Regions from separate parts of the Peribacillus sp. QJM3NY_7 genome, predicted to be linked through region 1. Evidence: riboswitches for the same ligand, from Rfam matches in the RefSeq annotation. Region 1 holds a riboswitch; each other region holds the start of a gene.
What was found. A riboswitch is a leader RNA that binds a small molecule or an ion and turns the genes downstream of it on or off. The one in region 1 is predicted to bind S-adenosylmethionine.
Positions count from the first base shown of each region.

Region 1 (8,124 bases):
CAGTCGTATCAGTGGAAGACGCTGTAATTGATGCCGACTTGATACTTATCCTGACTGACCATGATGAATTTAAACAGATGGATTATGATAAGCTATCGAATCTCATGAGCAATAAATTAGTTCTAGATACACGCAATTGCATTGATGCAACGAAAACAGATATCCCGGTGGCCAACCTGGGCAATATATATCAATACAAAACGGTGTCCATGAAAAAAGACAGGAATAAAGCGATCATCTAAAAACTTGGACAACATCGATAATGGAATAACGATTAAGGGGGCACTGACTATCACAGTGCCCTTTTTCCACTGAAAAAAAGGACCATGCAAGAACGAGGCCCTTTCAGAACGTGGAAACGATCCAGTTGTTTTCAGATCCGCTTCCTGTACGTCAAGCCTCCTCACCGCAAGCATCCTAGGAGAGTCTCGGCTAGCCAATTATTCGAGCGCAGCCGCCATATTTCGGGTTATAAGGCAGTAAATTCGACCACAGATGGCGAATTTCGAGCTGAAAGGCAGTGAATTCGACGGTAGACGCGTATTCGGGTGTAAGGCATGCAGTAAGTTCGAGCGAAGATGCCGTATTTCGTGCTATAAGGCAGTATTTCGACCACAGATGGCGAATTTCGAGCTGTAAGGTAGTAAATTCGACTGAAAGAGCCGTATTTCGGGCTATAAGGCAGTAAATTCGACCACAGATGGCGTATTTCGAGCTGAAAGGCAGTGAATTCGATGGTAGACGCGTATTCGGGTGTAAGGCAGTAAGTTCGAGCGAAGATGCCGTATTTCGTGCTATAAGGCAGTATTTCGACCACAGATGGTGAATTTCGAGCTGTAAGGCAGTGAATTCGACTGAAAGAGCCTTATTTCGTGCTATAAGGCAGTATTTCGACCACAGATGGCGAATTTCGAGCTGAAAGGCAGTGAATTCGACGGTAGATGGCGTATTTCGAGCTGAAAGGCAGTGAATTCGACGGTAGACGCGTATTCGGGTGTAAGGCAGTAAGTTCGAGCGAAGATGCCGTATTTCGGGTTACTTGGTACTTTATTCGACAGTAGACGAGGTATTTCCCTTTCTATGGCACTTAATAAAGTAATCCATAATCATGGTTCGGGAAGTGACGTTTCTTACCGACAAACTGAAAGGACCAAGCAAGAGCTTGGTCCTTTTGTGTACAATTTATTAAGCTGTCGGGCCGCCAAGTTCTTCAATTTCACTTGGAACGCTTTTGAATTTCTTGAAGTTTGCACGGAATTGTGCGGCAAGGTCTGTTGCTGCTTCTTTATAAGCGGCAGGATCTGCCCAAGTCTTGATTGGTTGAAGCACTTCATCAGGAACACCAGGAACATGAAGCGGGATATCCAAACCGAAGATATCATCTTTGATCGTTTCGATGTTCGCTAATTCACCTTCAAGCGCCGCTTGTACCATTGCACGGGTGTAAGCAAGTTTCATACGGCTTCCAGTTCCGTATGCACCGCCAGTCCATCCTGTGTTGACAAGGTATACCTTTGCATTGTGCTCGTCAATTTTATCACCAAGCATCTCAGCATAGCGTGTAGCTGGAAGCGGTAAGAATGGTGAACCGAAGCAAGTGGAGAATGTAGCTTCCGGTGAAGTTACGCCTCTTTCAGTACCAGCCAATTTACTAGTGTATCCGCTTAGGAAGTGGAACATTGCCTGTTCTTTGGAAAGCTTGCTGATTGGAGGCAGAACGCCTGAAGCATCAGCCGTTAAGAAAATGATTGTATTTGGATGTCCTGCAATACTTGGGTTCACGATGTTATCGATTGCTTGCATTTGGTAAGCAGCACGAGTGTTTTCAGTCAATGAACTGTCATCATAGTTTGCTTCACGCGTATCCGGGTCAACAACAACATTTTCCAATACAGCACCAAAACGGATTGCATCGAAAATTTGCGGTTCTTTTTCACGAGAAAGGTTGATCGTTTTTGCATAGCAGCCGCCTTCGATGTTGAATACGCCGTTAGAAGACCAGCCGTGCTCATCATCGCCAATCAATTTACGGCTAGTGTCTGCTGATAAAGTTGTTTTGCCCGTACCGGACAGTCCGAAGAATAAAGCGACGTCCCCTTCACGTCCTACGTTGGCAGAGCAATGCATTGGAAGGATTCCAGCCTCTGGAAGTAAGTAGTTCATGATCGAGAAGATCGATTTTTTCATTTCTCCTGCATATTCCGTTCCGCCGATCAGGATCGTACGGCGTTCAAATGATACGATGATGAACGTTTCGGATGTAGTTCCGTCCACTTCTGGGTCCGCTTTGAAGTTAGGTGCAGAAACGATCGTGAATTCAGCTTCGTGACCTCTCAGTTCCTCTTCGTTTGGACGGATGAACAAAGTATGGGCGAAAAGGTTATGCCAAGCATATTCATTAACAACACGGATGGGAAGACGTGATGATTCGTCTGCACCAGCGAAACCTTTAAAAACAAAAATCTCTTCTTTTGCTTTTAGGTAGTCAACTACTTTATTATATAGTTTATTGAACACATCTTCGGAAATCGGCCGGTTCACTGGACCCCAATCGATTTTATCTTTAACTGATGCTTCTTCCACGATATATTTATCTTTAGGTGAACGACCAGTATATTTGCCAGTTTCAGCTTTTACCGCGCCGGTTGATGTTAAAACGCCTTCATTTCTGCTTAGTACTTTTTCGACCAATTGAGGAACTGATAGTTGAGTTTGCACATTGTTTCCTGTTAATAATTGGTGTAACTCATTAGAAACATCTACAGAATTCATATATGAGGTACCTTCCTTTGTTTGAGTTTTTAGATTACAATTAGTATAACACATTCATTTAATTAGTCTATACTATTTCTTTTAATTTGTGATTATTTTCAGCTAGCCGCATTAATCATTTTAATCCGGCAGGAACCGAGTCAGGATGATCGCATATACTTTCATGAGGAAAAATTTATTTAAATAGGAAGTAAGTAAGTAATAGGAAAGTCAGGGTGTCGTTCCTTTTCGATGTTCAATACTTTATTATTAATGGAAATTTACAATATTCCTATTCGTATTTTGCGTTGTAAACCCCTCTAGGACTTAGTATCAACATGTTTTTTCAAATGAACGCCATTCTGGGTGGAAATGTTCTTTTTAGAAAAGCATTGACAAGTTCCAGCCAGATACGATAATATCTTAAATTGTACGGATTCTCTTATCCCGAGTTGGTGGAGGGACAGGCCCTTTGAAACCCAGCAACCTGCCATATTGAACTTGACTCCAAGATCGATCGCCGAAAATAAAGCGAAGGTCTTCAAGGAATAGTGGTGATGGTGCTAACCTGAGCAAGGTAAAAAACCCTTGAACGATAAGAGTGAAAGGATAGAAGACAGAATTTTAAACCTTTCCTCATTTGCCAGGGAAGGTTTTTGTGTTTTTTATAAGTAATTCTGTGTCTATAGTTGAAACTAATGAGGGAAACGAGTTCCGTAAAAATCAGGCTTATGCCTACAACATACTAACTTCCAAGGAGGAAATATGATGTCAAAGAAACGTCTATTTACTTCTGAATCTGTTACAGAGGGCCATCCGGACAAAATTTGTGATCAGATTTCAGATTCCATTTTAGATGCTATCCTAGCTAAGGATGCAAATGCACGTGTTGCGTGTGAAACTAGTGTAACTACAGGTCTTGTACTTGTTGCTGGTGAAATTACAACGTCCGCTTACGTGGATATCCCGCGTATCGTTCGTGATACGGTTAAAGGAATTGGCTATACACGTGCGAAATACGGTTTCGATGCTGAAACTTGTGCCGTTTTGAGTTCCATTGATGAGCAGTCTGCCGATATCGCAGCTGGTGTCGATAAAGCATTGGAAGCTCGTGAAGGAAACATGTCAGATGAAGAAATCGATGCAATCGGTGCAGGGGACCAAGGTCTTATGTTCGGATTCGCTTGTAATGAAACAGAAGAGCTTATGCCGCTTCCGATTTCATTGGCGCATAAACTTTCATTCCGCTTGGCTCAAGTTCGTAAAGATGAAACTCTTGCTTACCTACGCCCTGATGGTAAAACACAGGTAACCGTGGAATATGATGAGAATAACCGTCCTGTACGTGTAGATACAATCGTCATCTCTACACAGCATGATGCAGAAATTACGCTTGAACAAATTCAAGCCGATCTAAAAGAACATGTGATCAAAGCTGTCGTTCCAGCCGAGTTGATCGATGCAGATACTAAGTACTTCATCAACCCGACTGGCCGTTTCGTAATCGGCGGACCTCAAGGGGATGCTGGTCTTACTGGACGTAAAATCATCGTTGATACTTACGGCGGATACGCTCGTCACGGCGGCGGTGCATTCTCTGGTAAGGATGCTACTAAAGTTGACCGTTCTGCTGCATACGCTGCACGTTACGTTGCGAAAAACATCGTGGCAGCCGGCCTTGCCGATAAAGCGGAAGTTCAATTGGCATACGCAATTGGTGTGGCAGAGCCTGTATCGATCTCCATTGATACGTTCGGAACTGGTACAGTTAGCGAAGAAGTCCTTGTTGACCTAGTTCGCGCAAACTTCGACCTTCGTCCAGCTGGTATCATCAAAATGCTTGACCTTCGTCGCCCAATCTACAAACAAACAGCTGCATACGGACACTTCGGCCGTACAGATGTCGATCTTCCATGGGAACGCACGGACAAAGCAGAAACATTAAAAGCACAAGCGTAATTCATATAAAAAAAGGTGTCCCGTTATTTGCGGGGCACCTTTTTTATGGATTAACTTAGCCGTCTGCGGGAATAATTCAAGAAATCCCAAAGAAATTAAACTTTAAGGGCCATACTCGTGAGCTAGAGCGATTTACTCGTAAGTTTGGAGCAATACTCGTGAATTTGGAGCAAATACTCGTGAGTTTTAGCGAAATACTCGTGAATTTGGAGCAAATACTCGTGAGTTTCAGCGAAATACTCGTGAGTTGCGTTCACGTACTCGTAATTTTCAGTCAAGTGAACGTGCGTTACTTTATTCGTTCCGCCGTTTTATAGTATTGGCCTTTTTCGGCGTATTCGCGTACGATGCGTTCCATATCCTGACGATCTTCTTCATTGATTTCACGGATGACTTTAGCTGGACGTCCGAATGCCAACATATTCGGTGGAATGACTTTGCCTTGGGGAACGAGACTGCCGGCACCGATGAAAGCCCCTTCGCCGATTTCGGCTTCATCAAGTACGATCGATCCCATGCCAATTAAAGCTCCTTTGCGGATTTTACAGCTATGTAATATGACCTGATGTCCAATGGTTACTTCATCCTCGATGATCAATGGATTATTTGGGCTTTGGTGCAGGATGCTGTTATCCTGTATACTGACTTTTTTTCCGATGATGGTTGGGGATACATCACCGCGAATGACGGAATTGAACCAGATTGATGTTTCGTCGCCAATTTTGACATCACCTGTGACGACAGCATTTTCAGCAATATAAGCGCTTTCAGCAATTTCAGGTTCTTTGCCTTTATACGGATAAATAATCATTTTCAATCATTTCCTTTCCGAAGTGAATGTTTTTATGTATTATTTTAATATACCGTATGCAAATACACTTGGCTATTTATAATAGCAATGTACAACTTGTTAGATTTCTTTTTTGTCGAAAATCACGAATATGGTTATAATTTATATATATTATTTCAACTATCATGGATCGTACACAACAAGTGAAAAGTGAAAGGGGGATTTCGAATGTGGAAATGGGAGACAGAAGGAGACGCAAAGGGCGTCATTGTCATCATTCATGGGGCAATGGAACATCACGGGCGTTATAAGTGGATAACACAAATGTGGCTTTCAGCTGGATACCATGTCGTCATGGGCGACCTTCCTGGGCAGGGTATGACTACTCGCGCCTACCGGGGACATATCGATTCCTTTGATGAGTATTTGGACGAAGTGAAAAGCTGGATAGAAGAGGCTTATGAATATTCGTTGCCGGTCTTTTTACTTGGACACAGCATGGGCGGTTTGATTTCGATACGCCTTCTTCAGGAAGAGGAATGGGACATTGCAGGGGTGATTCTTTCTTCTCCTTGCTTGGGCCTCGTGACGAAGCCGCGGAAGTTCCTTACAATGCTCTCGCATGGTTTGAACATCGTTATGCCTCAGTTCAGGGTGGATTCCGGATTGACACCTGAAATGGCGACGAGAAGTGCGGAAATTCGTGAATCCGATAGAAACGATACCTTATATATCACAAAGGTTTCGGTTCGCTGGTATCGCGAGCTTGCACAGGCTATGAAGGATGCTTTTGAAGAGATTCCTGAATTTCAGGATGTTCCGCTTTTGGTGATGCAGGGCGGAGATGACCGAATCGTGAACAAGAAGGCGGTTCGTGAGTGGTTCAATTATAATTTGGCCAGTGAAAAGCAATATAAGGAATGGCCGAAGCTTTATCATGAAATCTTCAATGAACCGGAGCGTGATGATGTATTTCAATATGCGCTGAGTTTTGTTGAAAACCGTTTAAAGATATTAGGGTATGTCGTTTGATTCCGTACATACTTCAGGATAAATGAAAAACTGCCGAAGTTAGCCTTCGGCAGTTTTTTTGGATCAGCCTGCGTTTTTAAGCAATTCGTTCGACTTGATGACCGGTGCCCAGAAAGTAACCGGGTACATAAATTGGTTCAAATGAGGAAGTTCCTTTTTGTTGGATAATGCAGTGGATAGGAGATAAATGGATTTGAAGGTCAAGTCATTGGCGAATAGGTCTAAAAGCGTCGCTTTCATATTCATGATCGCTTCATGGTTTTGGGTGGAAATCATTAAATCGAGCTGTGGCAGGAACTTATCAAAATGATGGTCAAATTGTTTGAGGCCCTCCATGGTTTTTTGTTCTTCTGTCAACGAGTTGAGCGAGCTGACAAAATCCCCGTATTGCTCGCTTGAATCCCTTTTGATTTTTTCAGTCAATATATCCGTCAGTAATGAAGTAGGCAAATGTTCCATTTTCTGCACCCTCTTATCTATTTTCTATCATTATAATCATTAAAGACGAAAAATTCAAAAAGTTAAGATTGGTAATTCTGCTGCCTGCGAGTTCGGATTGAAAAAACACAATTCTTATAGAACGGTGTTCAGACTGTAGATGTTTGTCTACAGTTTTTATGAGGGTTTGTAAAATCACGAGCGTTTTCCACTCTAGGCACTCGCTTTCCGCGGGCGGTCCAGCGCCTGCGGGGTCTCCCCTGGACGCGTTTCGTGTGGAGTCTTGCACACTCGCTCTAATCAAAAATTAGATAAAACCGCTTTTGTCTACAAATGAACACCGTTCGAATAGAACGGTGCCAGATTTATCATCTCTTTTCAATCGCGACAATGAATGGCGGATTGTTTGCTTGGTTGATGAACCCGTATCTCAGGATATGGGCTTTCTGTTGAGGGAAGTTCTCTACATAATCCATCAATGCATCCCGTTCTGCCGATCCCCCTGGATGACCATGGTATATGACGAGGATGATGATGCCTTCAGGCGCCAGCAGTTCGAACAGCTGTTCAATGGCTGATATCGTCGTCTCGGCTTGGGTGATGATTGATTTGTCTCCGCCAGGTAGGTAGCCCAGGTTGAAGATGGCGCCTGTGACCTTTCCGGAATGTTCTTTCCTGATATATTTGCTTAAATGTTCATGCCCATCGTGAATGAGGGTGCAGTGCTCTTGTAAATTCTCGGCGTTCAGTTTTGCCATTGTGGTTTCGATCGCTTCTTTTTGAATATCAAAACTATAGACATGTCCGTCTTTACCTGTAAGTCCTGCAAGAAAGACGGTATCAAAGCCGTTGCCCATCGTGCCATCTATGGTTATATCCCCGGGGCGGACCGCTTTTTCCAGCAGAATCCTGGCGAAAGGCAAAATTCGATCTAGCTTCATGATTGTACCTCCATGTGATGATTTTTCCCCTGCCAGCTGTTGCGGCGTTTCAGTTCGGCGTCAATGGCATTCAGGACATCCCATTTATTGACGCTCCACATTGGACCGATCATCAAATCGATCGGACCATCACCAGTAATGCGGTGAACGATCATTTCTGGAGGGATTATTTCCAGCTGGTCACATACAAGGCTGACATAATCGTCACGGTCA
Region 1 covers NZ_CM149663.1:4,906,553-4,914,676, reverse strand. Annotated here, with positions in the region: gene AC0VX1_RS23650 (nucleotide sugar dehydrogenase) at 1-242, shown strand, start outside; gene pckA (phosphoenolpyruvate carboxykinase (ATP)) at 1,186-2,772, opposite strand; SAM riboswitch class I at 3,191-3,353, shown strand; gene metK (methionine adenosyltransferase) at 3,517-4,710, shown strand; gene AC0VX1_RS23635 (gamma carbonic anhydrase) at 5,000-5,518, opposite strand; gene AC0VX1_RS23630 (alpha/beta hydrolase) at 5,729-6,532, shown strand; gene AC0VX1_RS23625 (hypothetical protein) at 6,596-6,991, opposite strand; gene mnmM (tRNA 5-(aminomethyl)-2-thiouridylate-methyltransferase MnmM) at 7,339-7,911, opposite strand; gene mnmL (tRNA modification radical SAM protein MnmL/YtqA) at 7,908-8,124, opposite strand, start outside.

Region 2 (8,124 bases), 470 kb from region 1:
AGTCCCTCGGGAATCAAAAAGCGGTAAATGATTTGCCATGTTGTCGCCCCCATCGCCTGAGCTGCCTCGATGATCCCTTTGTCCACTTCCAACAACGAGTTTTCCACAAGCCGGGCAATATAAGGAGCCGCGTAAAAGATTAGCGGAACAATGGCCGCATTCGTTCCGATCGCACTGCCGACAATCATTCTTGTAAACGGAATGAGTGCTACAAGCAAGATGATGAAAGGAACGGACCGCAGGATATTGATGATCGGGTTCAATACATTAAAAATCCATTTATTCTCCAGGATGTGACCCTTTCTTGTAATGACAAGCAGGATACCGAGCGGAAGCCCGATCAATCCGGAAAATATCAATGAGATGGCTACCATATAAAGTGTGTCACCGAAAGCTGTCGACAGCTGTTCTGCCGTTATTTCCATACCCCAAAGCGTATTACCCATTTATACTTGCACCTCCTGGACGAGAATCCCCTCATCTTTAATATATTGATAAGCCTTGTCGACCTCATTTTTGCTCCCGGTCACTTCGATGATCAAATTCCCGAAAGGCGTTTCCTGGATTTCAGAAATATTGGCTGATAAGACACTTAAATGAACATCATATTTCTTCGAGATCGTTGAAAGTAAAGGAGTACCCGAAGTAGTTCCAATAAAATTAATTTTCCAAATAATCGGGATATGGGACCCTATGCTTTTTAAGAAACTTTGTGGAATTTCGTCATGTATGACCGTTCTCACGAAGTTTTTTGCAATATCCGTTTGCGGCTTGGCAAAAACTTCGAAAACCGAACCTTGTTCAACGACGCAGCCGCCCTCCATGACCGCTACCTTATTGCAAATTTCCCGAATGACAGACATCTCATGAGTGATTAGCAGGATGGTGATATTGTATTCTTTATTAATTTTTTTTAAGAGCTGCAGAACTGCACTCGTTGTTTGTGGATCCAATGCCGACGTTGCTTCATCACACAATAAGATCGATGGATTCGTAGCCAATGCCCTCGCAATGCCGATTCGCTGCTTTTGCCCGCCGGATAATTGTTCCGGATAACTCTTTGCTTTGCTCGATAAGCCAACGAACTCCAACAGCTCGCCTACACGTTTTTGAATTTCCTTAGCTGGAGTTCCCGATAATACCAGCGGCATGGCAATATTATCAAAAACAGTTTTTGAGTTTAGTAAGTTGAAATGCTGAAAGATCATCCCGATTTTTTTCTTTTCTGCCCGTAATTCCTTCGGGCTTAATTTGGTTAAATCCTTGCCACCAACAATCACCGAACCATCTGAAGGATGTTCAAGCAAATTGACCAACCTGATTAACGTACTCTTTCCGGCCCCGCTATAACCGACTACCCCGAATATATCCCCCTTTTCCACTGTCAAATCAATGCCCTTCAAAGCCTCGACAGTCTGTTTCTTTGTTTGATAAACCTTTTTGACATTTTGAAACTCAATCATCCAATCTCCCCCCACGCTGTTTATTTGTACGAATTCTTTATCCAGAGAGAAGAGCTTTGCAACGTTTCATAATGATAGAGTTAATTTTCGAAATTCACGAGTAAAACTGCAAAATTCACGAGTAAATGCACCAAACTCACGAGTAATTACGTGAAACTCACGAGTAACTGCGCCAAACTCACGATTATTGCGCGAAACTCACGAGTAATTGCACCCATTCTCCAAATAACCATATACATTTTGAATAAACAAAAGAGGCCTCTTCCGTCATCAGACAGAAGAGGCCTCTTTTAGACATAAAAAAGAGTAAACTCTTAAATTAATTATCTAAGAAAAGCTCCTTCTTATCTTTCAAACTTTCGTCCGTTGGAATTAGCACAGTATTTTTACAAAAGTAAAAACCCGCTGCCGAGGTATCATAGGGCCAAGTCCCTCCACATCTCTTGATAAGAATTAACGTTATATTTAATTATGTCCTTCACTATATATTCTAATTTCGCTAAAGTCAACCATATTTTTCATCGCGATAAATAGTTTCATAGTATAGTGAATCGATACTTTTTTATTATATCAATATATTTTATATTTCTACTTTTATAATGATTTGCTCATTCTCCATACAGGGTATTTTTCATTTTCTTCCCTTATCTTCACCATGCCTGAATTCGTATATAAAGAAATCGCCCTTTGATTATCCGGAGAAACCCTTAAGTGATATTCGGATACATTAAATTGCCTGAAAAAGTTTTCTGCGTAGCGGACCAATTCCTTGCCAAGGCCTTTACTGCGGTATTCGGGAATAAGATAAAATAGATTCACATAGCCAATTTCAGTTCCTTCGTACTCCCGAATTTGAAGTTCCATTTGTCCAATCGCTTCTTGGTCCTTTTCAATGATCACCTGTCCATCCGGAAATTTGCGGACCCTTTCTTCCATTCGTTGCAGATAGGCATGTTCATCTCCAAAACCCGCATCAGTTCCAAAACTTACAACAAAGGAATCTTTCCGAAATTTAATGATAGTATCTTTATCTTTGTCCGTATCAATGGTACGAAAGATCAACTTCATCACTCCTATCATTTTAGTGAAATAGTTTTCAAGCAGGGAAAACTTTCTTTTTCATAAATAAAAGTCTTAAAGGGGCCCTTTTGTTTTTGTGCCTTGATGAAAAAACATCTGCCATCTTCCATTCGCACATTTCCAGATTGAACTTCTTAAGGTATGTTCCAGCTTATCTTCATCAAAAATCCGGTATGTAATTAACACGGTATCATCAGACAATGGATGCATCTCAAATTGACTTAGGGTCATGTTCACAGCTCCGGCTCCCTCTTGCCCCATAAAATCGCTTTTTGACCATATGTTACCCGAACTGCCGAACTCAAAGAAATCATCTTTCAATAATGATGAAAGCTCTTCTGGAGATGTACGAACTTCAGATTTTAACAATTTCTCCTCCAGCTGATACAAATGCTCTTTTAATAATGAAGATTCCCTGTCCATTCATCTTGTCCTCCTATATCAACCATTTCCCTCGAAGCAACGAAATTGGAAAATCGCGAATAATTAATACGTAGATTTTCAGTAATTCATGAACCATGCGATTTAAATTTTTTTATCCAGCTGCTTGCAGATTAGCAGTTGGCTCATATTGCGGCCATCGGCATTTTCTCGTTTTTAACCGTTTTTGCCGTCCCCATTTTATTACTATTTTTAGCTGGCTGACTTCGTAACTGGACTCACAGCGGATTTCTAAGTAAACCATTGATTCCACAATACTAGCGGCCATTCCTTTTTTACCTCTAAATATTTACTCCCGCAACCCATAAAAAAAAGGAGCTGCTAATGGCAGCTCCTTTCTTCTGTGCATCCGGTCGTTTTCCCATCAGTGTTATCTTGATAGGGTGCCTTGCAGACGATTGGTTTCGGCGATTACTTTTTCTTCATCGATCGTTAAGCAGCGGCCATCTTTCACTACCACTTTTCCATCAATGTATACATCACATACGTCATTTCCGCGCGCTGCATAGAGCAGGTGCGAATAGGCTTCACTCAGTGGCTGCAGGTGTTCTTTGTTATATGGGTAAATGGTGATGAAATCCGCTTTTTTACCAGCTTCCAGTGATCCTGTATGACCCATGCCTATCGCTTCGGCGCCCATTCTTGTGGCCATGGCGAGTGCTGTTTGGGCAGGGAATTTTGTGGCATCCTTATATATTCCTTTTTGCAGTAATGCGGCTGTCCTCATTTCTTCGAACATATCGAAGTTGTTATTGGAGGCAACGCCATCCGTTGCCACTCCCACTTTAATGCCTGCATCAAGAAGGCTTACGACATCTGCTATCCCAGATCCGAGCTTCAGGTTACTGATTGGATTATGGGCAACGCGAACATCATGCTGTTTTAGGATCGCCCGCTCTTCATCATTAAGGACCACACCATGTGCCATGACGGTGGGCTGATCGAACAGGCCTAGACGGCGGAGGTGCTCGACAGGACGGGATCCGTAACGTTTTTCGATGTCGAGGATTTCAAAGTCCGTTTCCGATACGTGGATGTGCACCATCAAATCATTCTCTTTCGCAATTCGTGCACTTTCCATGATCGCTTCAGGCGTGCAGGCATATGGGCTATGTGGTGCGACCATGGTAGTCAGGCGGCCATCGGCAAATGCTTTATAGTTTTTTGAAAACTGCTCAGCCCCCATGAGGTTCGCTTTTTGGTCTTTTTCGGTACCCAAGCTGAAAATCGTATAGGAAAAGGCTCCACGCATTCCTGTTTCGCCTATCGTCTCCATGACGGCACCGGCATCTATTCCATTAGGATTGAACATATCCGAAAATGTCGTGGTTCCTGATTTCATCATTTCCATAATGCCTAGCTGTGAACTTACAGTGGCGATTTCCGTTGTAAACTGGCTTTCGATCGGCCATATTTTCGTTTCAAGCCATGGCTTCAGCAGCATATCGTCCCCGATACCGCGTAAAAGGGTCATTACAATATGCGAATGGGCATTCACAAGGCCTGGCATGATCCATTTCCCGCCAAGGTTGACCACATGATCTGCATCTGACAATTGCTGTTCATCATGCTGGCCTATGTAGGATATGGTATGATCTTGTACAATCATCATGCCGTTTTCAATGATTTGGTTTTCCTTGTCCATCGTAAAAAATGTTGCATTCACATATATTGTTTTCATAAGTATTTCCTCCAAAGTCGTATCAGTATCAACATGTCCTATTCCGAATTCTAAACTAGCACCTTACAGGTAATCAAGTAATTCCATATTATCAGGGGCCATTTCACTTTACCTTAGGAACCTATTGGAAGAGCACCAAGATAAATGCTTCAATTAAGTGGTTATCCTTTGTGAAATCAGCTGCTTAAAAATATCTTCCCTTTATTGCTCGTGACAATAATCGCTTCTTGAACATCTTGAAGGCTGTAGTGGGAATCGGGCATCATGAACTTCAACTTTTCATCAGCAATGAACCCCATCAAAAGGTTAAATGTTTCCTGCCAAGTTCGAACGGAAGCCTGCTGATTCCAATGCCGAAGATGAAACATTTTAACATCCACTTTTGTCCTTCGTGAAATTTCCGCCCAATTCACTGACTGTCCTGATAAAAGGCCAATCGTCAATAAGATGCCATTAGGCCGTACACAAAAAGCCAGTTCTGAACCATCGGTGCCGCCCACTGAATCTATGGCCGCTTTCGCACCGCGCCCATTCGTCATTTCCATCACAGTATCATGCAATGATGATCGGGATGTATCGATCACATATGAAGCACCAAGTTTAAGCAGTTCTTCCGTATACTTATCGTTTCTCGTTACAGCAATCAGCTTAAATCCAAGAATCTTGGATAACTGGGCGAGTATACGGCCAATGGAAGATCCGCAAGCATTTACGAGTAATACATCATCCGGTTTCAAAGTTAATACTTCTGTACAGATTAGCCATGCGGTTACCGGATTTATATATAATTGCGCTGCTATATGGTCTTCAATCGAATCCGGAATGACGATGGCCAGCTCCGCTGATGTTTTAACATAATCCTGCCAGGTCCCTTCACCGCGCAAGGGCAGTACACGTTTGCCTATCAGCTCTTTCGAAACTGCTGGACCCACCTCTTCAACAATGCCGACCCCTTCATAACCAGGTATGGAAGGCAAGGGGATTCTGTGGGAATAGGCACCGCGAATGGGCAGCAAGTCAGACGGATTAATGGGACGTGTGATCATCCGAACGAGGACTTCCCCCTCGAAAGGTTTTTGTATACATTTATTTTCAACCTTTAATACCTTTTGCGGATCCCCAAACTCATAGAATTTAATACATTTGGCTTCCAAAATAGTAGTCTCCTTTAATATATAAGTCTTTCCATTTTAACATTTAACTGTGGAATTATTATATTATGATTCTGGTTTTCCACGTTTTAATCCCTCCTTCCATAAATTTGTCGTTAAGAATCATCTTGTTGTTCCAAGCATATGTTTTATAAAACGTTTTTTATTATGTACAAGGGGTGAAGAGATTGAATAAGGTAGGAAAAAATGATTTTGTATCTGGTTTTGTACCACATCACAATCATGGATCTGTTGATTATACTTCCATAGCGGACGGCCATGTCCATCAATGTTTAGATGTAACATCCCCGCCAATTTCAGCACAAGAGGGAGGACATATTCATTATACTGAAGGATATGTGTTATTTGAGGATGGACATTCCCATTATTATAAGGCATATTCGGGACCGCCCATTCCGGTTGGAAATGGAATGCACGTTCACTATTACGATTTTTACACAACGGAAGATGATGGGCATAGACATAGAATTAACGGGGTCGACCAACCTGCTCCAGGAAATAAATAAGAACAAAAAAAACATCAGGGGGATGGGAAATCCCCCTGATGTTTTTTTGCCTTCGATAGACTCTAAATGCATCTCTAACTTTATTAGAAATAGTTTTTCTAATCCTGAGATAAACCAATGGGAATGCATAGAGGCGTTTGATCAACAGGGTTTTCAATAATACAGCATTCCAGTCTGAAAACGTCCTTGATCATCTCTTTTGTGAATACCGTTTCAGGCGGTCCCTCTTTATAGATTTTTCCCTGCTTGATGCTAATCAGATGATCGGCATACTGTGCCGCTTGATTCAAATCATGCAGAACCATGACAATCGTGCGTCCATACGTTTCGTTTAAATCGCGCAGTAATTCCAATATTTCAATTTGGTGCGCTAAATCCAGATAGGTTGTCGGTTCATCTAACAGTAAAAGGTCGGTTTCTTGTACCAAGGCCATCGAAATCCATGCTCTTTGCCTTTGTCCTCCAGATAATGCATCCAATGTCCGATCAGCGAACTCCGTCATTTTTGTTGCTGATAAGGCACGTTCGACAATCCTATGATCTTCTGGGGTTTGTCTGGAAAATAAGCCTTTGTGCGGATGCCTGCCATAATAGCATAGTTCTTTAACGGTTATATCCTCCGGAGCTTCCGGAGCTTGGGGTAAGATGGCCAATTTCTTCGCCACTTCTTTGGAAGATTGCTGATGAATGGACTTTCCATCTAAATAGATCGTGCCTTGCTGCGGCATCAATAATCTAGCTAGGGACCGCAGAATCGTAGATTTGCCACAACCATTGGAACCAATGATTATACTGATCTTACCTTCAGGAATTTCCAAATCGATATTATCAATGATTTGAGTTGCCCCATAAGAGAGCGAAAGATGCTCTGCTGATAATGTTGTCATGATATTCAGCCTTCCTTATGTTATTTTTCTTTCACGGCGCAATAGATATAAAAAATATGGTACACCAATCACCGCAGTGATAATACCGGCGGGGATTTCTATTGGAGGGAACAATCCTCTTCCCAGGCTATCGGCAACAAGTAGAAAGATAGAACCAAAAAGAGCTGAAGCGGGAAGTAAAACCTTGAATTTTGACCCTACCACTCTCCTTGCAATATGGGGGGCGATCAAACCAATGAACCCGATTGAACCAACCGCAGCTACACAGACTCCGATCAATATAACTGAAACGCTTAACAATATATAACGCAGTAATTTTGACCTTTCACCGAGACCTGTGGCCATATCGTCTCCAAGGCTCAGTACATCCATTTTTGAAGTTAATGCAATCAATACCGGTACAAGCATAAGACATGGTAGCAAAATGAATACTTGATCCCATCCTCTTCCCCATAGACTGCCAGTCAACCACAGCAGTGTCGTGTTTACATCATCCGGGAACTTGACCATGAAATACTCTATGCCAGCTTGACATATGGCCCCTAAAGCGATTCCGACCAAAGCTATCGTATTTGGTTGTGCTCCTTTTTTATAAACAAATATCATCAAAATGGCCGCCATGACCGCCGCTCCGATAAATGCTGAAAGAGGCAGTATGATAATGGGCGATTGCGGAAATAAAACAATGACGATAACTGCTGCCAATCCGGCCCCTTTTGTTACCCCAATCACATCTGGAGAAGCCAGCGGATTTCGAAGGACCCCTTGCAGAATGGCTCCGGCCGTTGCCAATCCGGCCCCCACTATCACGGCAATCAGAATGCGCGGTATGCGATAGTTGTGCAGAATGAATGTCTGACTTTGCATGCCATTTCCAAGGAAATTTTGGAGAAT
Region 2 covers NZ_CM149663.1:4,431,655-4,439,778, forward strand. Annotated here, with positions in the region: gene AC0VX1_RS21265 (methionine ABC transporter permease) at 1-425, opposite strand, end outside; gene AC0VX1_RS21270 (methionine ABC transporter ATP-binding protein) at 447-1,463, opposite strand; SAM riboswitch class I at 1,805-1,916, opposite strand; gene AC0VX1_RS21275 (GNAT family N-acetyltransferase) at 2,058-2,525, opposite strand; gene AC0VX1_RS21280 (nuclear transport factor 2 family protein) at 2,598-2,966, opposite strand; gene AC0VX1_RS21285 (hypothetical protein) at 3,079-3,252, opposite strand; gene AC0VX1_RS21290 (amidohydrolase family protein) at 3,355-4,665, opposite strand; gene AC0VX1_RS21295 (zinc-dependent alcohol dehydrogenase family protein) at 4,842-5,819, opposite strand; gene AC0VX1_RS21300 (YmaF family protein) at 6,005-6,343, shown strand; gene AC0VX1_RS21305 (ABC transporter ATP-binding protein) at 6,442-7,230, opposite strand; gene AC0VX1_RS21310 (FecCD family ABC transporter permease) at 7,246-8,124, opposite strand, start outside.
Region 2: it holds a riboswitch for S-adenosylmethionine, as region 1 does, so the genes downstream of both, AC0VX1_RS21270 (methionine ABC transporter ATP-binding protein) here and metK (methionine adenosyltransferase) in region 1, are expected to answer to the same signal.

Region 3 (8,124 bases), 1.2 Mb from region 1:
ATAATCCGAACCGATACCGCCAATAACCATCAAAGCAAATGGTAAAAAACTCGCTAAAACTGGCATGCTCTTTAAAATGGTAATATCCGTGCCAGCAAATTTGTTAAGACCAAAAATAATTAATTTAGACACTAACAAAAATGCTCCTATTAGTAACAAGATATCAAAAAACATTTTCCAATTTGGAAATGCTAACTGCTTACTTTCCCGTATTATTTTTTCTTTCAATTCCTCGTCACTCCTTAATAATTCATCTACCGTAATCTGAAATAAATCACTCAGATTAATGAGTACTTCAATACTTGGATAATTTTTTCCCGTTTCCCATTTGGACACAGATTGGCGACTCACATGAATCTTCTCTGCAAGATCATTTTGTGACCAATTTCTTTTTTCCCGTTCTTTTTTTAAACGTTCGCTAAAAATCATAATGAGTTCATCGCCTTTCCTACGCCTAGTATTGTGAGATGAATCGTGCAAAGTAAAGATAGTAATAAGCGCAATACTATGCAACCTATGAGTGACACCGAGGAAAACCTTGATATATCAAGGGTATCCGTTTAACTTTATGGAACTGCTGCAGAAAGAAAAAATTTAAAAAAATAGCAGCCGTTAACAAGAAAGTGGCAGAAAAAAACCTTGTAAGATCGCTTCCTAATTTCACGAATCATTTTTTGTGGCTTTTGCAATTCCCAATTCTTCAGTATGATTCCGTTAGTAAAAAAACTTAACGGAAACTGTTCTTTATAGATATCTTTTCCTCATTATTTGCAGTTCAAATGAAGGTCATGTTCCTGCATCGTTTTAAAGATAGTTTTTACCTTACCTTGAATATATAATTCTGCAAAGGATCATACGTTAAGAAGGCCCCCGATGAGAGGCCTTCTTCTGGAACAAACTCTATTATTAGTTGTAGAAAATAGCTTTATAGGGTCCAATCGATAAGCAATCCAGCTTGAGCTAATCCACCGCCGAAACCATATAATAGAACCTTCTCACCACCACGGAGCTTCCCTTCTTTTATCCCTATTTCCAAAGATAAGGGAATTGTTGCTGAAGAAGTATTTCCATACTCCACTAAGCTATATAAAGTTCGTTCGATTGGAAAGCCGCTTCTTTCACATATTGACTCGATCATTCTTAAATTTGCACTATGCGGTACGAACCAATCAACATCATTCAATTGATATTCTGCATTTTTCACCACAGTTTGCATTCCTTTTGGAACGGTCGTGACAGCCCATTTATAAACCTCACGTCCGTTTTGTACAAGGTTGCCGCTATCATTTAAGTCTTCCCCATTTATGCGTGTCGACAGGTTTGTACTATATAAATGTTTTCCGCCTTCACCCTCCGAATATAAATGTGAAGAAAGAAAACTTGGCTGTTTTTCATCATATTCTACAAGAACTGCTCCTCCGCCATCTCCAAATAAAATACAAGTGGCTCGATCTTCATAGTCCATAAGTTTTGATAAAGTATCCGCTCCAATAACTAGGATTTTCTTATTTAATCCCGATGTTACTAATCCATTAGCTACATGGAGCCCATAAGTAAATCCTGCACAGGCAGCGTTTAAATCAATAGCTCCAGTATTCTTAATGCCTAGCTTTGCTTGGACTAAAGATGCTACACTTGGAGTGTTGAAATCAGAAGTAAAGGTACAGACAATGATCATATCAACATCTTCGACAGATTTATCATACCGTTCCATTAAATCCTTTACAGCTTTATAACCTATATCACTAGTAAACTCCTCTTCATGTGCAATTCTTCGTTCTTTAATACCGGTACGTTTAACAATCCATTCATCATTGGTTTCAACCATTTTTTCTAAGTCTTTATTTGTTAACCTTTTTTCAGGAACATACGAACCTATCGCAGTAATACGTGCTTTGGATTTGAACATAGAATAGCCACCTCGTGTGTATGAATTGCATCATTTTATAACTTGATATTAACACCTGGTACTAATTATAAAGCAAAAAAAATCTTATGCAACTAACCGTTACATTAAAAAAAGAGCGGGCGGGGCAAAGCAACTTTAAAGGAAAGCACCTGTTAGTTCAATACAATCTTTAGAGAGAATGCCAAAAGTCATCTTCAAGACATTTCCTCTAATAATATTAAATTCTGCTTGCCTTACTGAACTTATCAAAAAAGTCCATACTACTAGTTGATGCAGATCTTATTTATGATGACGACAGATTTGATCTTGCCTTTCGAGGTTTTGTTCGACTGCATATGTAGTGCCCCATTCACACATTGTATTTAATACAGGTACAAATGATTGACCTAACTCAGTTAAACTATATTCTACTTTTGGTGGTACTACTTTATATACTTCTCTTCGGACAAGCCCATCTCTTTCCAGCTGCTTTAATTGGTCGGTTAAGACTTTCTGGGTTATGGCCGGTATTAGAATATAAAACTCTTTTGTCCTCATTGGTTTTTGACTCAGAAAAAAGAGGATTAAGCATTTCCACTTTCCTCCTACAGTATTCATGAAAATATTTATTCCCGTATTTAGACTCTTCACTCCTCATTCCTCCTGAATAGGCACATAAAGGTGGCTATGCCACTTTATTGTGCGTTATTTTCTTCTACATCATGGGTCCATTATACTCTGATTATAAAGCAAATATAACATTGGGAGTGAACATGATGAGTGTAAGAGAGACTATAGAAAAAAGACGTTCCGTAAGGCAGTATGATCCCCATTATAAAATTAGTCCAGAAACGTTGGCGGCACTTATTGAAGGAGCCAGTAAATCGCCTAACGGAAACAATATTCAAGCAACACGATACCTGGTTATAGATGAACCATATTTAAAGAATTTGTTACTGCCCATCGCTTTTAATCAACAACAGGTAATTGAAGCCTCAGTACTGATTTTTATACTAGGTGATTATCAAGCATTCGAAAAGGAAAATATCATAATGATACATGAGGATGAGTTCCAAAAAGGTTATTTTGACGCATCAGTAAGGGATTATCTAACAAACGCGGCGATCAATTATTATCTAAATAAATCAAAAGAAGATTTAAAGGTTGAATTAATAAGAGACGCAAGCCTGGCGTCAATGTCATTAGTTTTATTGGCGAACGAGGCAGGTCTTGAAACCATTACAATGTCCGGGTATGATTCCGAACAATTAAAGTCAGCCTTAAACATTTCCGATAGGTATTTAGATGTTATGCTTATTGCCATGGGGAAAGGAATGAAAGAAGGTCACAAAACAGTAAGACACGACGTTAGCAAAGTCATTTATAAAAACAAAATATAGTGAGTGTATTGGAAAGAGGGCTAAAAAGAACCCTCTTCCTCTTTCTTCTTAATCTTTCGTAAAACTTTAATGTTTTTGCTTATAATAGGTTACAGCGAGTGCAAGGGCCAGCACTGTTCCTTTGACGATATCCATCGCATAATACGGAACGGACATCATGATCAGCCCATTTTGTAGGATTCCGATCAGGACTGCTCCGACAAAGGTTCCAAACGCATTCGGTTTTCCCGCTCCCAAAACGGAGGAACCAATGAAGGCTGCCGCGACGGCATCCATTAAATAGGGTGACCCTGAATTGATTTCCGATGTCATGACCCTTGAAGCAAGGACAATCCCCCCGATTGCAGCAAATAGAGCCGAAAGCAGATAGGCAAGGATTTTGTATTTATTAACCGATATCCCGGAAAGTCTCGCCGCTTCCTTATTCCCCCCAATAATGTACATATAACGACCGTGCTTCGTATAAGTCAAAAAGATATGGGTCGCTATCACAATGACGGCCATGATCAGGATTATCCACGGTACCTGGCCAATTTTGGCGAAAAACGGGCTGATCAGTCCTGTTGCGAACGTCCCGTCTGGCATGACCATATTTTGCGAAACCGTAGCCCCTTTTGTATAGGTAAGGGCAATTCCCTGGATAATGAACATGGTAGCCAAAGTCATCAGCATGTCGGGAATTCTCAATTTAACGATCATGAATGAATTCAAAGCCCCTACGAAAAGTGAGGCACCGACCGCAGCTAATATGGCGATGAATGTATCCTGGGAAAACCAGACAAACATCGAGATGACGATGGCATTGGCCAATGATGCGACGGAGCCGACGGAAAGGTCGAAGCCATCCACGGTCAGTGATATCGTAATGCCGATCGCAATGATGGTCACGATTGAAATGGAACGCAGGATGTTTATCAGGTTAGACGTTTGGATGAAAGATGGATTGGATACGGCGAAAATTCCAATCAGAATGATAATCGTCAATATTGTGCCGTATTTATAGAAAAAGTCGAATAGTTCCACCTTTTTCTTCGCTTTCGCTGTCTGTGTAACAGGAATGGGTATGCTCATCCTATTTACCTCCTGTTGAATAGAATAGTAGTTCTTCTTCATTCGTTTTGCTTGTTTCTAATTCGATGACAGTGCTCCCGTCATATAACACATAGGTCCGGTTGGTAAGGCCAATGATTTCGGTAAGCTCGGAGGATGCATAAATGATCGCTTTTCCATTCCTTGCAAGCTTTGCAATCAATTCGAATATATCCTTCTTGGCTCCGACATCGACCCCTTTCGTTGGTTCATCGAATATGTATACATCCGCATCTGCCATAAGCCATTTTCCAATCGCAACTTTTTGCTGGTTACCACCGGATAGGTTTTCGACCTTCACTTCCCCTGAAGGTGTTTTAATGCCGAGACTTGCGATCATTTCCTTCGCCTTTTCCTTTTCCGCCTTACGATCGACGACACTGAATGTTTTGCAGAATTTGCCGAGACTGGCTGCAGTCAAGTTTGCCGAGACTGATTCCTGTACAAGGACCCCTTCTTTCCTGCGTTCCTCAGGTACAAGTGCCAGCCCGCTTTTTACTGCTTCATGCGGTGATTTCAGAGAAAGCTTTCGACCATTCAGGATGACTTCACCCGCTGTGATGGACGTATGACCAAAAAGGGTTTTACACAGCTCCGTTTTCCCAGCCCCGACCAGCCCAGCCAAGCCGATTATCTCGCCTGCTTTAATATTCAGACTGACATTCTTAACTTTCTCGGCATCTGACAATCCGTTCACTTCCAGAATTACGTCTCCAATCGAAGCATTCACTTCAGGAAACTGTTCATCCATGGTTTTCCCGAGCATGTTCTCTACCACTTCGGTACGGGTTATGTCCTCGATTTTTCGACAAGTGACACGCTCCCCATTCCTCATGATCGTAATTTCCTCACAGATTTCAAAAATCTCAGGCAGACGATGTGAAATGAAAATGATTGCCACGCCTTTTTGCTTTAATTCATTTACAATTCGAAAAAGTTCTGTCGTCTCCGTATGACTTAACGGAGCAGTTGGCTCGTCGAGAATCAGGAATTTGCATTCTGTCGAAACGGCTCTTGCTATCAGGACCATCTGTTTTTCAGCCAAGGTCAGGTCTCTAACCAACTTTTTCGAAGGGACATGAATTTTCATATCTTCAAGAATAGAAGTGGCTTTGTTGTGCAGTTCTTTCCAATGTACCCTTTGTTTTTTTCCCATGTTTTGGACCATATCATTCAACATTACATTTTCCCCAACTGTTAAATAAGGGATAAGGGCGGTATCCACTTCCTGATGAACTATTTGAATGCCCTGTGCCTGAGCAGCTTTTGGCGAGCGGATATCCCGCTTCATCCCATCAATAAAAATGTCACCTGAATAATGAACATGGGCTCCCGATAAAACTTTCATTAACGTCGATTTCCCTGCTCCGTTTGCACCGACCAATGCGTGGGCTGTTCCTGATTGTACGGAAAAATCAACATCACTTAGCGCCTTCACCCCCGGAAATTCAATCGAAATCATCTTCATTTCTAGTTGCTTGCCCATGTCCATTCCCCCTTATAGAACAGACACTCCCTTCGCTGGAAAGAGAGTGTCTCTTTTTATTTTTTATAATGATCTTTCAAAACCTTCATCCAATCTTCTTCAAATTCCGTCGATACACCCCAGCCATCGACAATATCAGACAGGTTTGCCATGTTTACCGCTTCTTTTGAAGCTTGGATTTGCTTTTGCGAAATGAGTGATGCCTCCAAATCATATGTTTGCGGTGTTTCTTCACCCGCTAATTTTTTAGCCAATATCCTCATATTCACTGCACCGATCAACTTGGGATCGACTGCTGCCGTGTAGGACCAAGAGCTATCAGCCGATTGGATTTCCTGGAGATCTGCATTCGAAACATCAATTCCATATATCTTCACTTCATCGCGGCCCGCTTCTTTAATCGCCCGGGCTGCACCGATAGCAAAGGCATCCCATGTTGCGAAAATGGCATCCAATTTACCTTTAGGGTATTTATTCAGCATTGCGGCTACAGCATTTTGTGTCTGAACCGAAGTATCTGCGGATGCCACTCCGAATCTTTCGACTTCTTTAATCCCGGGATTTTCTTTTAGTTTTTCCTGATAGACTGCATTTCTTCTTACCATTGGAGGAAAACCATCCACCCAAAGATATGCAATTGCCGCTTCACCTTTCTGTTCTTTTATCAGTTTATCGAAAGCCAATGTTGCCAGCGCTTCATCATCTTGTGAAGTTAATGTCACGCCCTCTATTTTAGATAGATCGCTTATTGAATCGAATGTGACAACGCTTTTACCTGCATCAACCAACTTCTGAACGTCATTTACAGTTGCGGCATCATCACCATGTGAAATGATATAGCCGTCGTAATCTTCTTCCAAAGCCTGTGCTATCGCATCATGGTATTTAGCCGTATCACCATTGGCTGTGTACGTATCGACCTGAAACCCCAGTGCTTCTCCTTCTTCTTTCGCCCCCGCCAGGTATTGGGCAGTATGATCATCACCGCCAATTTTACGGATCACTTTGATTTTGGCTCCATCGCCATCAGCAAATCTCTCCGGGACATTTTCAAATGATACTTTTTCTTCTTTCTTCGATTCTGTGGAACTCTGCCCTGCAGAGCAACCCGTTAAAAGCAAAGCCGAAGCGATGGCAGAAATGAATATCCCTTTAATAGACCTTCTCATCTTGTTCCCCTCCATGTTTTCTAATTAGTCTTATCAGTTAAGTCGGTGTAAATCCCAAAATAAAAACCTCTCTAATATAGAGAGGTTTAATCGGCTGTTTTGCAGACTTGTCCCTCTCTTATCTGTCAAAACATTTCTGTTTTGCAGGATTTAGCACCAATTCCTAATGGAACGGTTGCTGGGCATCTTAGGGCCAGTCCCTCCGCCACTCTTGATAAGAGATATATTGTGTTACGTTTTCGTAATTATCACTTTATAGGGATATAGTCGTAAAGTCAATAGATTTTTGAATATTTGAAATGTTTCCTGTTATTTTTATTTTCTTTGGAGCTGGGCTAGACGCTTTTTCTCGATTTTTTCAAGCCTCTCCAACTGCCTTAATTTCACTTCGAACAACGTGATCGGATCACGGTAAACCTCAGGATTTTCTTTCATATGCTCCAATGCAGCCTGGTGGTCTTTTATTTCAGTCTGCGTCTGCTCTATCGTTTTTTGAAGTAAGGCAAATGAACTGCGATAGAAAAGTGAGATGTCCCGATCCAATGATTTTTCAAACAATCCAAATTGGGTTAGGAAACGTTCCGTGATCATTTCGGCAACATCCAGGTAATCTTCACTTTCCAGGTATTTCTTGTAACGATTGTACATATTGGCCTTATTTTGCGGTATCGCCCCAAATAGCTTACCTGCTCCTTTGAGCAGCAATTGTGATGGAGTCCTGCGCAAAAGGATATTAACGTTTTCGATGCGGATACTGCTTGTCATCCGGTCGGCATCACGGCGCCAGTCATCCAATACCCTGAAGTCACCTGCCAGTGTAATCCGTTCTTCTTTGTATAATTCATTGAATCCGGCACTCATCTCATCCATGAACTGCTGGCTTTGTGAGAACTCCATTTGGGAACTGGCAATCCAGTCTTGAAGAGAACGGTAATATTGAGGCATGATCTTGTCAGAAATGAAGTTTTGAATCCGCTCATTCATTTCCTGGTTTAACTGTACATGGACCTGACTGAAATCACTGCTTTCCGTTAACGATTTAGAGCAATCCCTCAGTAATTCAGGAATTTTTGAATAAAGCTGACTTTTCAC
Region 3 covers NZ_CM149663.1:542,274-550,397, reverse strand. Annotated here, with positions in the region: gene AC0VX1_RS02690 (helix-turn-helix domain-containing protein) at 1-429, opposite strand, end outside; gene AC0VX1_RS02685 (beta-ketoacyl-ACP synthase 3) at 926-1,909, opposite strand; gene AC0VX1_RS02680 (winged helix-turn-helix transcriptional regulator) at 2,189-2,539, opposite strand; gene AC0VX1_RS02675 (nitroreductase family protein) at 2,665-3,288, shown strand; gene AC0VX1_RS02670 (ABC transporter permease) at 3,355-4,359, opposite strand; gene AC0VX1_RS02665 (sugar ABC transporter ATP-binding protein) at 4,361-5,863, opposite strand; gene AC0VX1_RS02660 (sugar ABC transporter substrate-binding protein) at 5,920-7,032, opposite strand; SAM riboswitch class I at 7,148-7,253, opposite strand; gene AC0VX1_RS02655 (GTP-binding protein) at 7,348-8,124, opposite strand, start outside.
Region 3: it holds a riboswitch for S-adenosylmethionine, as region 1 does, so the genes downstream of both, AC0VX1_RS02660 (sugar ABC transporter substrate-binding protein) here and metK (methionine adenosyltransferase) in region 1, are expected to answer to the same signal.

Region 4 (8,124 bases), 1.7 Mb from region 1:
AGTTTTTTGCTTCACTGGTCGCAAAAGTCAATGCAATCACGGAGCAAGGACATGATGTCATTAATTTAGGCCAGGGAAACCCTGATCAGCCGACGCCGGAACATATCGTCAAAAGTTTGCAAACTGCCGCTGAAAAAACGATTAATCATAAATATTCGCCATTCCGGGGACATCAATATTTAAAAGATGCTGCTGCCGTCTTTTATGAACGGGAATACGGTGTCAAGCTGGATCCGAATAGTGAAGTGGCGATTCTATTCGGGGGAAAGGCAGGTCTTGTCGAACTTCCGCAGTGTTTATTGAATCCAGGTGATACAATCCTTGTTCCAGATCCCGGCTATCCGGATTATCTTTCCGGTGTTGTTTTAGCCCAGGCAAAGACCGAACTGATGCCCTTGACAGAAGAAAATGATTTTCTTCCGAAATACGATGACATACATAAAGAGGTTCTTGATAAAGCCAAAATGATGTTCTTGAATTATCCGAATAATCCCACAGGCGCTTCTGCAACTGAAAGTTTCTTTGATGAAACCGTCTCCTTTGCAAAAGAACATTCAATTTGTGTGGTCCATGATTTCGCCTATGGGGCGATCGGATTCGACGGAAAAAAACCGATAAGCTTTCTCCAGGCGGAGGGAGCGAAGGATGTAGGAGTTGAAATATACACTCTATCGAAAACATATAATATGGCAGGGTGGAGAGTCGGCTTCGCAGTGGGCAATAAGAGTGTAATAGAAGCTCTTGAACTATTACAAGACCATCTTTATGTGAGTCTTTTCCCGGCGATACAAGAAGCTGCGGCAAGCGCTTTGCTTGACTCACAGACCTGTGTAGAGCAGTTAGTGCAAATGTACGAGGGGCGAAGGAATGTTTTCATTGAGGGATTGAGGTCCATCGGCTGGGAAGTCAAAGCTCCAGCGGCATCGTTTTTTGCCTGGCTCAAGGTACCTGGAGGTTTTACGTCCGAGAGTTTTGCGGACTATTTATTAACGCATGCCCATGTAGCTGTTGCCGCAGGGAATGGGTTCGGTGAATTTGGCGAAGGTTATGTCAGGGTAGGGCTACTGACTTCGGAAGAACGGCTGCAAGAGGCTGTGGAACGAATACGGACATTAAACTTATTTTAATGCAATAAGGTTCACCTTTAAATAGTTAAAACTTATTGACAAAGTAGGAATTACCTGTCAGAATACAAAATAAATTCTTAATCTTTCGATACTTGGATGCAACTTATATATCAGCGTTTTCTTATTTTGAGCAGGTGGAGGGACTAGCCCGATGAAGCCCAGCAACCGACCGTAATTCCATTGTAAAATGGGGCGGAATCCTTCCGCCGGATTTTTTTGAAATCCACAAGGCACGGTGCTAATTCTTGCAGCCGATGGCTGGGAGATAAGAAGATGGCTTTTTAAAGCCTCTTCTTTATGAAGGGGCTTTTGCCATTTTGAGACCATCTCAGGCCAATAGTGACATCGAGAGTTTACTAACGTGTTATAGGAGTGATCAGATGAGCGAGATAGTCGCTACTTATTTAATTCATGACTTTATTGGAAATCATGAGAAAAAAGCAGAGAGCATTGCCTTGGGTCTGACTGTCGGGACATGGACGGACTTGCCGCATTTGGTACAGAAACAACTGGAAAAACATAAGGGACGCGTCGTATCGGTGACACCCCTATCTGAAGAAGAGAGGGCAAACAGCTACTTTAATCGGAAAGTATACCGTTCGCTGATTAAAATTGCCTATCCGGCAAGGAATTTCTCCAATGATTTACCTGCAATCCTTACGACGGTCTTCGGCAAACTTTCATTGGACGGTGAAATAAAACTTATAGACTTGGATTTTGTCGGTGATATTCAAAAAGCTTTTCCCGGGCCGCAATTTGGCATTGAAGGCATAAGGGAAAAGCTTGGCGTATTTAACCGGCCCTTGGTGATGAGCATCTTTAAAGGTGTATTGGGAAGAGACCTAACATTTCATAATGAGCAACTGAAGCAACAAGCATTGGGAGGTGTCGACCTAGTTAAGGATGATGAGATCCTCTTCGACCAGGAACTCACTCCATTTTTCGATAGAATAAAAACGGGAAAAAGAATATTGAATGAAGTCTATGAAACCACTGGCCACCGTACTTTATATGCTGTCAATCTATCTGGGAAAACTTTTGAATTATTGGATAAGGCAGAGCAAGCGGCTGAAGCAGGGGCAGATGCTTTATTGTTCAACGTTCATACATATGGTTTGGATGTATTGCAGGCCTTGAGTGAACATGATCGTATAAAGCTGCCGATCATGGCGCACCCCGCATATAGCGGGGCATTGGCATCTTCATCATTTTATGGTATCGGCTATCCATTATTGCTTGGTAAATTAGTAAGATTATCAGGTGCGGATTTATCCTTGTTCCCTTCCCCTTATGGAAATGTCGCACTTGAAAAAACGGAGACCTTAGCGATTGCTGAAGCTCTGACAAGAGATGAACTTTCATGGAAAAAAGCCTTCCCTGTTCCTTCTGCAGGCATTCATCCGGGCATGGTTCCGGACCTGATCAAGGATTTCGGGCTTGATAGTGTGATTAATGCCGGAGGCGGAATTCACGGGCACCCTGACGGAGCAGAGGGCGGTGCCAAGGCATTCCGTTCTGCTGTGGAAGCCGTTCTGGCAGGAAAGGAACTTTCTGAAGCGGCGGCTGAGGAAGAAACCCTAAAAAAAGCTCTTGTGTTGTGGGGAGGGCTATAAGAAATAATGAAACCGATCATCTTTTGTGATTTTGACGGAACGATCACCAACACAGATAATATCATTTCAATTATGAAGAAATTTGCGCCTCCGGAATGGGAAGCGTTGAAAGACGGTGTCCTTCAGCAAAAAATCAGTATATCTTCAGGAGTTGGGGATATGTTTTCCCTGCTTGATAGTGGCTTGAAGGATGACATCATCCAATATGTAAGAAAAACGGCCGGCATTCGACCAGGGTTTTATGAATTCGTTGAGTATACGAAACAAGCCAATATCCCTTTATATATTGTAAGCGGGGGCATGGATTTTTTCATTTCCCCCCTTTTGAATGATATCTTGCCAACAGAGTCCGTTTATTGCAACCATGCATTTTTTGATAAGGAAAAGATTTATATTGAGTGGCCACATGCTTGTGATGAGCAATGTAATAATGATTGCGGTTGCTGCAAGCCATCCATTATGAGGGAAATTGCGGGTCCGGAAGATTTTAAACTTGTTATTGGAGATTCAGTTACGGATTTTGAAGCGGCAAAACAGGCCGATTTTGTCATAGCCCGTGACATATTGCTTGAAAAATGCGGTAGGGAAGGAATTCCACATCAAGGATTCGAAACATTTTTTGATGTAATTGACATCATAAAGCAGCAGGAGGTGGTTAAAGCGTGAACACTCATTCTAAAGAATGGCTTGAGTTGGCAGATATTAAAGCTGAACTGGCCGAAAGGGATTGGTTTATGGGAACAAGCGGGAATTTGTCCATCCGCGAACCCAAAAGCCCTTTCTTTTATATTACCGCAAGCGGTAAGGATAAAAGGAAGCAATCGGATACGGACTTTTTACTGGTGGATTTAAAAGGAAAACCAGTTGAAGATACGAACCTAAGACCATCGGCCGAAACGTTACTTCATACAGACATTTACCGAAAAACCAATGCGAACTGTGTACTCCATGTCCATACAGTTGAAAATAATGTGATTTCGGAATTGTACGGAGATGAAGGCCAAGTTTCCTTTCGTAATCATGAAATCATTAAAGCGACCGGTCGGTGGGATGAAGATTCGGAGCTTCGGATTCCAATCATATATAATCACGCTGACATACCGTTGCTATCCGATAAGTTCAAGCCGCATGTCGAAGAAGACTCTGGCGCTGTGCTGATACGCAATCATGGCATTACGGTTTGGGGCAAAAGCGGATTCGAGGCAAAAAGAATACTTGAAGCCTGCGAATTTTTATTTCAATATCAACTGTTACTTAATCAACAAAAGGCGTTTGCAGGTTCTATAAGATAAATACTCATAGAGGAGGAATGAATGATGGCGACGATCAGATTCCATGAAACAAACGAGGTTATTGAAAACGGTGAACAGGTAAAAGGTTTTTTAGAAACACAAGGGGTTATTTATGAGCAATGGGACATTTCTAAATTACCTGCACATCTTGTAGAAAAATACGATCTAACAGATGCTGACAAGGAGGAAATCCTTGTAACATTCCAATCAGAGATAGCGGAAATCTCTGAAAGAAGAGGCTATAAAGCCCATGATATCATCACATTATCCGATGCAAATCCGAACTTGGATCAAATGCTTGAAAACTTTAAGCAGGAACACCATCACGAAGATGATGAAGTGCGTTTCATAGCAGGTGGAACGAGTATCTTTGCCATTGAAGGCAATGATAAACAGTGGTTTGATGTACGGCTTAATCCAGGAGATCTTATTAGTGTACCAGAATCAACAAGACATTATTTCACGCTCGCGGAAGATAGGAAAACTGTTGCTGTCCGGATTTTCGTAACAGCTGCAGGATGGGTGCCAATTTACGAAAAAGACGAAGTTCAAGCATGAATCAATGTTGAAAAGCCAGCTTACGGGCTGGTTTTTATTTGTAGAAAAAAGGGAAGTCGGAATGGTCTCACCTAATCTTGATTTTTTTAAAAAACATTAATCCCTTTGTGTTTTTTCTATTTTATAGGAAAGAAATCCCGCAAGATTGAAGAAACTTGCGACACTCCTGCCGAATAACTGTCTAGCCGAGAACCCACAGGCGCTTGCTTTGATGCGGCTTGGCAGACAGTCGGCGGAAAGGGAGAGGATTTCTGAAATCGACTGGATGTTTTTAAATAAAAAACTGCAGACGAACTCGCTTTTCTTCGAATTTGCATAGTCTGAAACCAGCTTACGGGCTGGTTTTTTTATGTGAATCCGGCAAGTGCTTTAATAAGCTAATTATGATAAAATTTAACGGAATCGAATTTAACCGGATTTAGGAGCAGATAAGAATGAAAACGACCGAAGTGTACATATTGGGCGGCTTTCTCGGCAGCGGGAAAACGACGCTTCTTCGAAATATTTTAAAACAGGAAAGTGAAGCGGGCAGAAAAGTGGCAGTGCTTTTAAATGAGCTCGGCAGTGTATCGGTTGACAGCGGACTCATTGGTGATGGAGTGCCTCTGAAGGAGTTGTTTGACGGGTGCATTTGCTGCACAATTCAAGATAAACTGGAAGTTCAGCTTCATGAGTTACTAACCGAAAATGAACTGGATGCGGTTTATATTGAAACGACGGGTGCAGCTCATCCAGTTGAAGTATTGGATGGCATCATGTCGCCGATTTTCGCCAAAAAGCTTGAGTATAAAGGGATCATCACGGTCGTCGATTTATTAAGGTGGCGCGATCGGGAGGAACTGTCTCCGCAGCTTCGACAGTTGCTTACAGAGCAAATCCATCATGCCGATTTCATTTTATTGAATAAAGCGGATATGGTAAGTGAGATGGAGGCCGCACAGCTAATATATACGATACAGGCGCTGAATACGGATGCTGTATGTTTATTGACGGAGTATGCAGCCGTTTCATTGGCATCATTGCAGCAAATGCAAAGCAAAAGGCATAATGTACATCAAAAGCTTGATGTACATGACCATTTGCACTTAACTGCAATCGTTCATACATTTGAAGGTGCTGTGGCACAAACCGACTTTGAAGAGTGGCTTAGGGCCCTTCCGGAAACGGTCTATCGAATGAAAGGATATATTTCCTTTACACATTCACAATACCCGCATTTATTCCAATACTCCTACGGAATGCCGATGTATATGAATGAAATGATGAAAATGCCATTGAATATCGTCATGATCGGGGAAAAGTTGGATAAGGAAATGTTGATCGGTCAGTTGAAAGCTTTGGAAGCGAAAGCGGCCCGATAAACGTTTACCGCCCATTAAAGAAGGGAAACATGAAAAGAAGACTTTCTTATTAAGGAGGCGGTATCAGTGCCATGGAATAAGGACGATTACCCAAACTCGATGAAGAATCTAGATGAAGATGTCAGGGAAAAGGCTATAGAAATCGCGAATGCTTTATTGGATGAAGGATATGAGGATGGAAAAGCCATTCCAATTGCCATAGACCGGGCTAAGATGTTAGTAGGAAATGATTGAGAAAATGGTCAGACCCACATAGGGGTCTGACCATTTTTATTGTTGCATTCCAAAGGCGGCAAATGTCTTTTCGTCTTCTATCAATCCGCAGGCAGCGCACTGAACCCGAACTTCAGGACCATTATATGCTAGATGGAATGGCAGAAGGGAGTCGTTCGAATATTGTTCAACAATCTCACCGGATTGGGGATCCTTTTTAATGGGTGTTGCTACTTGCTGAATGAGATTGAAGCGAGATTTATTTGTCCGGCAATTCGGACAGCGGTATACTTGAGACATTGTACTCACTCCTTTTTTGGATTTTAAAAAGCATGATATCTTATAAGATAGTCTTTACAAACTTGAACATTAATATGTATAAATTAGTAATGGATGGAAGGGATACTATGAAAGAAAATGTCAGGCAAGAAGAATTACTGGTGGCTTATTTAAGCATATGGAACAATCGTAAGGTGAACGATGGAGGGGGAAGGGAAGTGTTGCCGGAACTCATCAGACGAGAGCTTTTGGATGAAAATGCCCATCCCCGCGCCCGAAAACCAGTATTGGAGAAATTTTACCTTTCTATTAAACGCGTGATGGAATCTTCGCTTTCGGAAGAAATGAAAAATGAGATTGTAATGGCCTATATCACTGAATTGGAAAGATTATGATTTTTTGAGTGTGTACGGATGCTTGTTAGCAAATATTCTTTTATGCTTCATACTTTTTTCACAAATCATTGTTAAAATTTTAAAAAAATAGATATTTAATGAATAAGGAGCTTAAAATTATGAAGTGGGGCGGGCTTTTTCTTGCCATCGTACTGCTTACGGGGTGTATTAGCGGTAATGCATTTACTAAAATCAATAAAAGTCAATCTTTCCTGGCAACTGTCAATATCAAGGATACCTCACTGACTTTCATAGACGCAAACTATCATGCTTTTGCAAAATGGGATATTTCAGAACCATTTACCGGAGCCCTGCTCCTGGCAGACAAAGATACTATCCTGCTTTATGGAAAAGAGATGGAGAAAGTCCAAGTGTACTCTTTATCTGCAGGAAAACTGATAAACAGTTGGGAAATTGGAAAAGGGATCGTCAATATGCAGTTGTTACGTGATGGAAAAAGCATCGTGGCGGTCAATCAATCGAATCACTCCATTTATTTTTTAAATGCTGATGGGGAGGAACAGGATATTGTCAAGGTTGGTAAAAGCCCCTTGACCGTTCTTCAAGGAGAGCAAGCGAATCGATTATATGTTATTAATTTTGGTGATACCAAATGTTCATTGATAAATCTTGAAACGAAAAAGGTCGATTTCGAATTTCCCGTACATAGTTCCAGCACAGGCACATTATTAAGGGAAGAAAAGGATGAAATATGGATTGGAGGACACGGTGATGGGGATCAAGTGGAAGAAGATCTTTATATTTATTCGGCAAAAACGGGAGAGTTGAAGAAAAAGCTTAAGGCCCCAACCATGCCGATAAAGTTCCTGGAAAATGAGGAAGGGATATTTGTCCTTAGTCATGGGACTAGCTCCTTATATAAATTGAATGATCAATATGAGGAAGTCAAAAGCAAAGTGGTCGGCGTCAACCCCTTTGAAATGGCGAACTTTAATGAAGATGTGGTCGTGGCGGGATATGATAGTGATGAAGTGTATGTAATGGATGCTGAAACAGTCGATGTTAAAAAAACAATCAAAGTCGGCGAAGGTCCATTCCAATTGATGTTGAGGAGTAGATGACATGCATGTTTACACCATTTTAGTCGTGGATGATGAAGAAGATATGCGTAATCTAGTTGAAATGTATTTGCTGAACTCAGGTTATCGATGCCTTCAAGCTGCGAATGGAAAAGAAGCTATAAGTATGGTTGAAACAGAGGAAGTGGATTTAATCCTATTGGATATCATGATGCCAGGTATGGACGGTTTCTCCGTTTGTGAAGA
Region 4 covers NZ_CM149663.1:3,158,616-3,166,739, reverse strand. Annotated here, with positions in the region: gene AC0VX1_RS15085 (pyridoxal phosphate-dependent aminotransferase) at 1-1,127, shown strand, start outside; SAM riboswitch class I at 1,246-1,399, shown strand; gene mtnW (2,3-diketo-5-methylthiopentyl-1-phosphate enolase) at 1,508-2,740, shown strand; gene AC0VX1_RS15075 (2-hydroxy-3-keto-5-methylthiopentenyl-1-phosphate phosphatase) at 2,747-3,406, shown strand; gene AC0VX1_RS15070 (methylthioribulose 1-phosphate dehydratase) at 3,403-4,032, shown strand; gene AC0VX1_RS15065 (cupin domain-containing protein) at 4,057-4,590, shown strand; gene AC0VX1_RS15060 (CobW family GTP-binding protein) at 5,025-5,951, shown strand; gene AC0VX1_RS15055 (DUF2188 domain-containing protein) at 6,018-6,185, shown strand; gene AC0VX1_RS15050 (hypothetical protein) at 6,222-6,464, opposite strand; gene AC0VX1_RS15045 (hypothetical protein) at 6,572-6,838, shown strand; gene AC0VX1_RS15040 (YncE family protein) at 6,958-7,920, shown strand; gene AC0VX1_RS15035 (response regulator transcription factor) at 7,922-8,124, shown strand, end outside.
Region 4: it holds a riboswitch for S-adenosylmethionine, as region 1 does, so the genes downstream of both, mtnW (2,3-diketo-5-methylthiopentyl-1-phosphate enolase) here and metK (methionine adenosyltransferase) in region 1, are expected to answer to the same signal.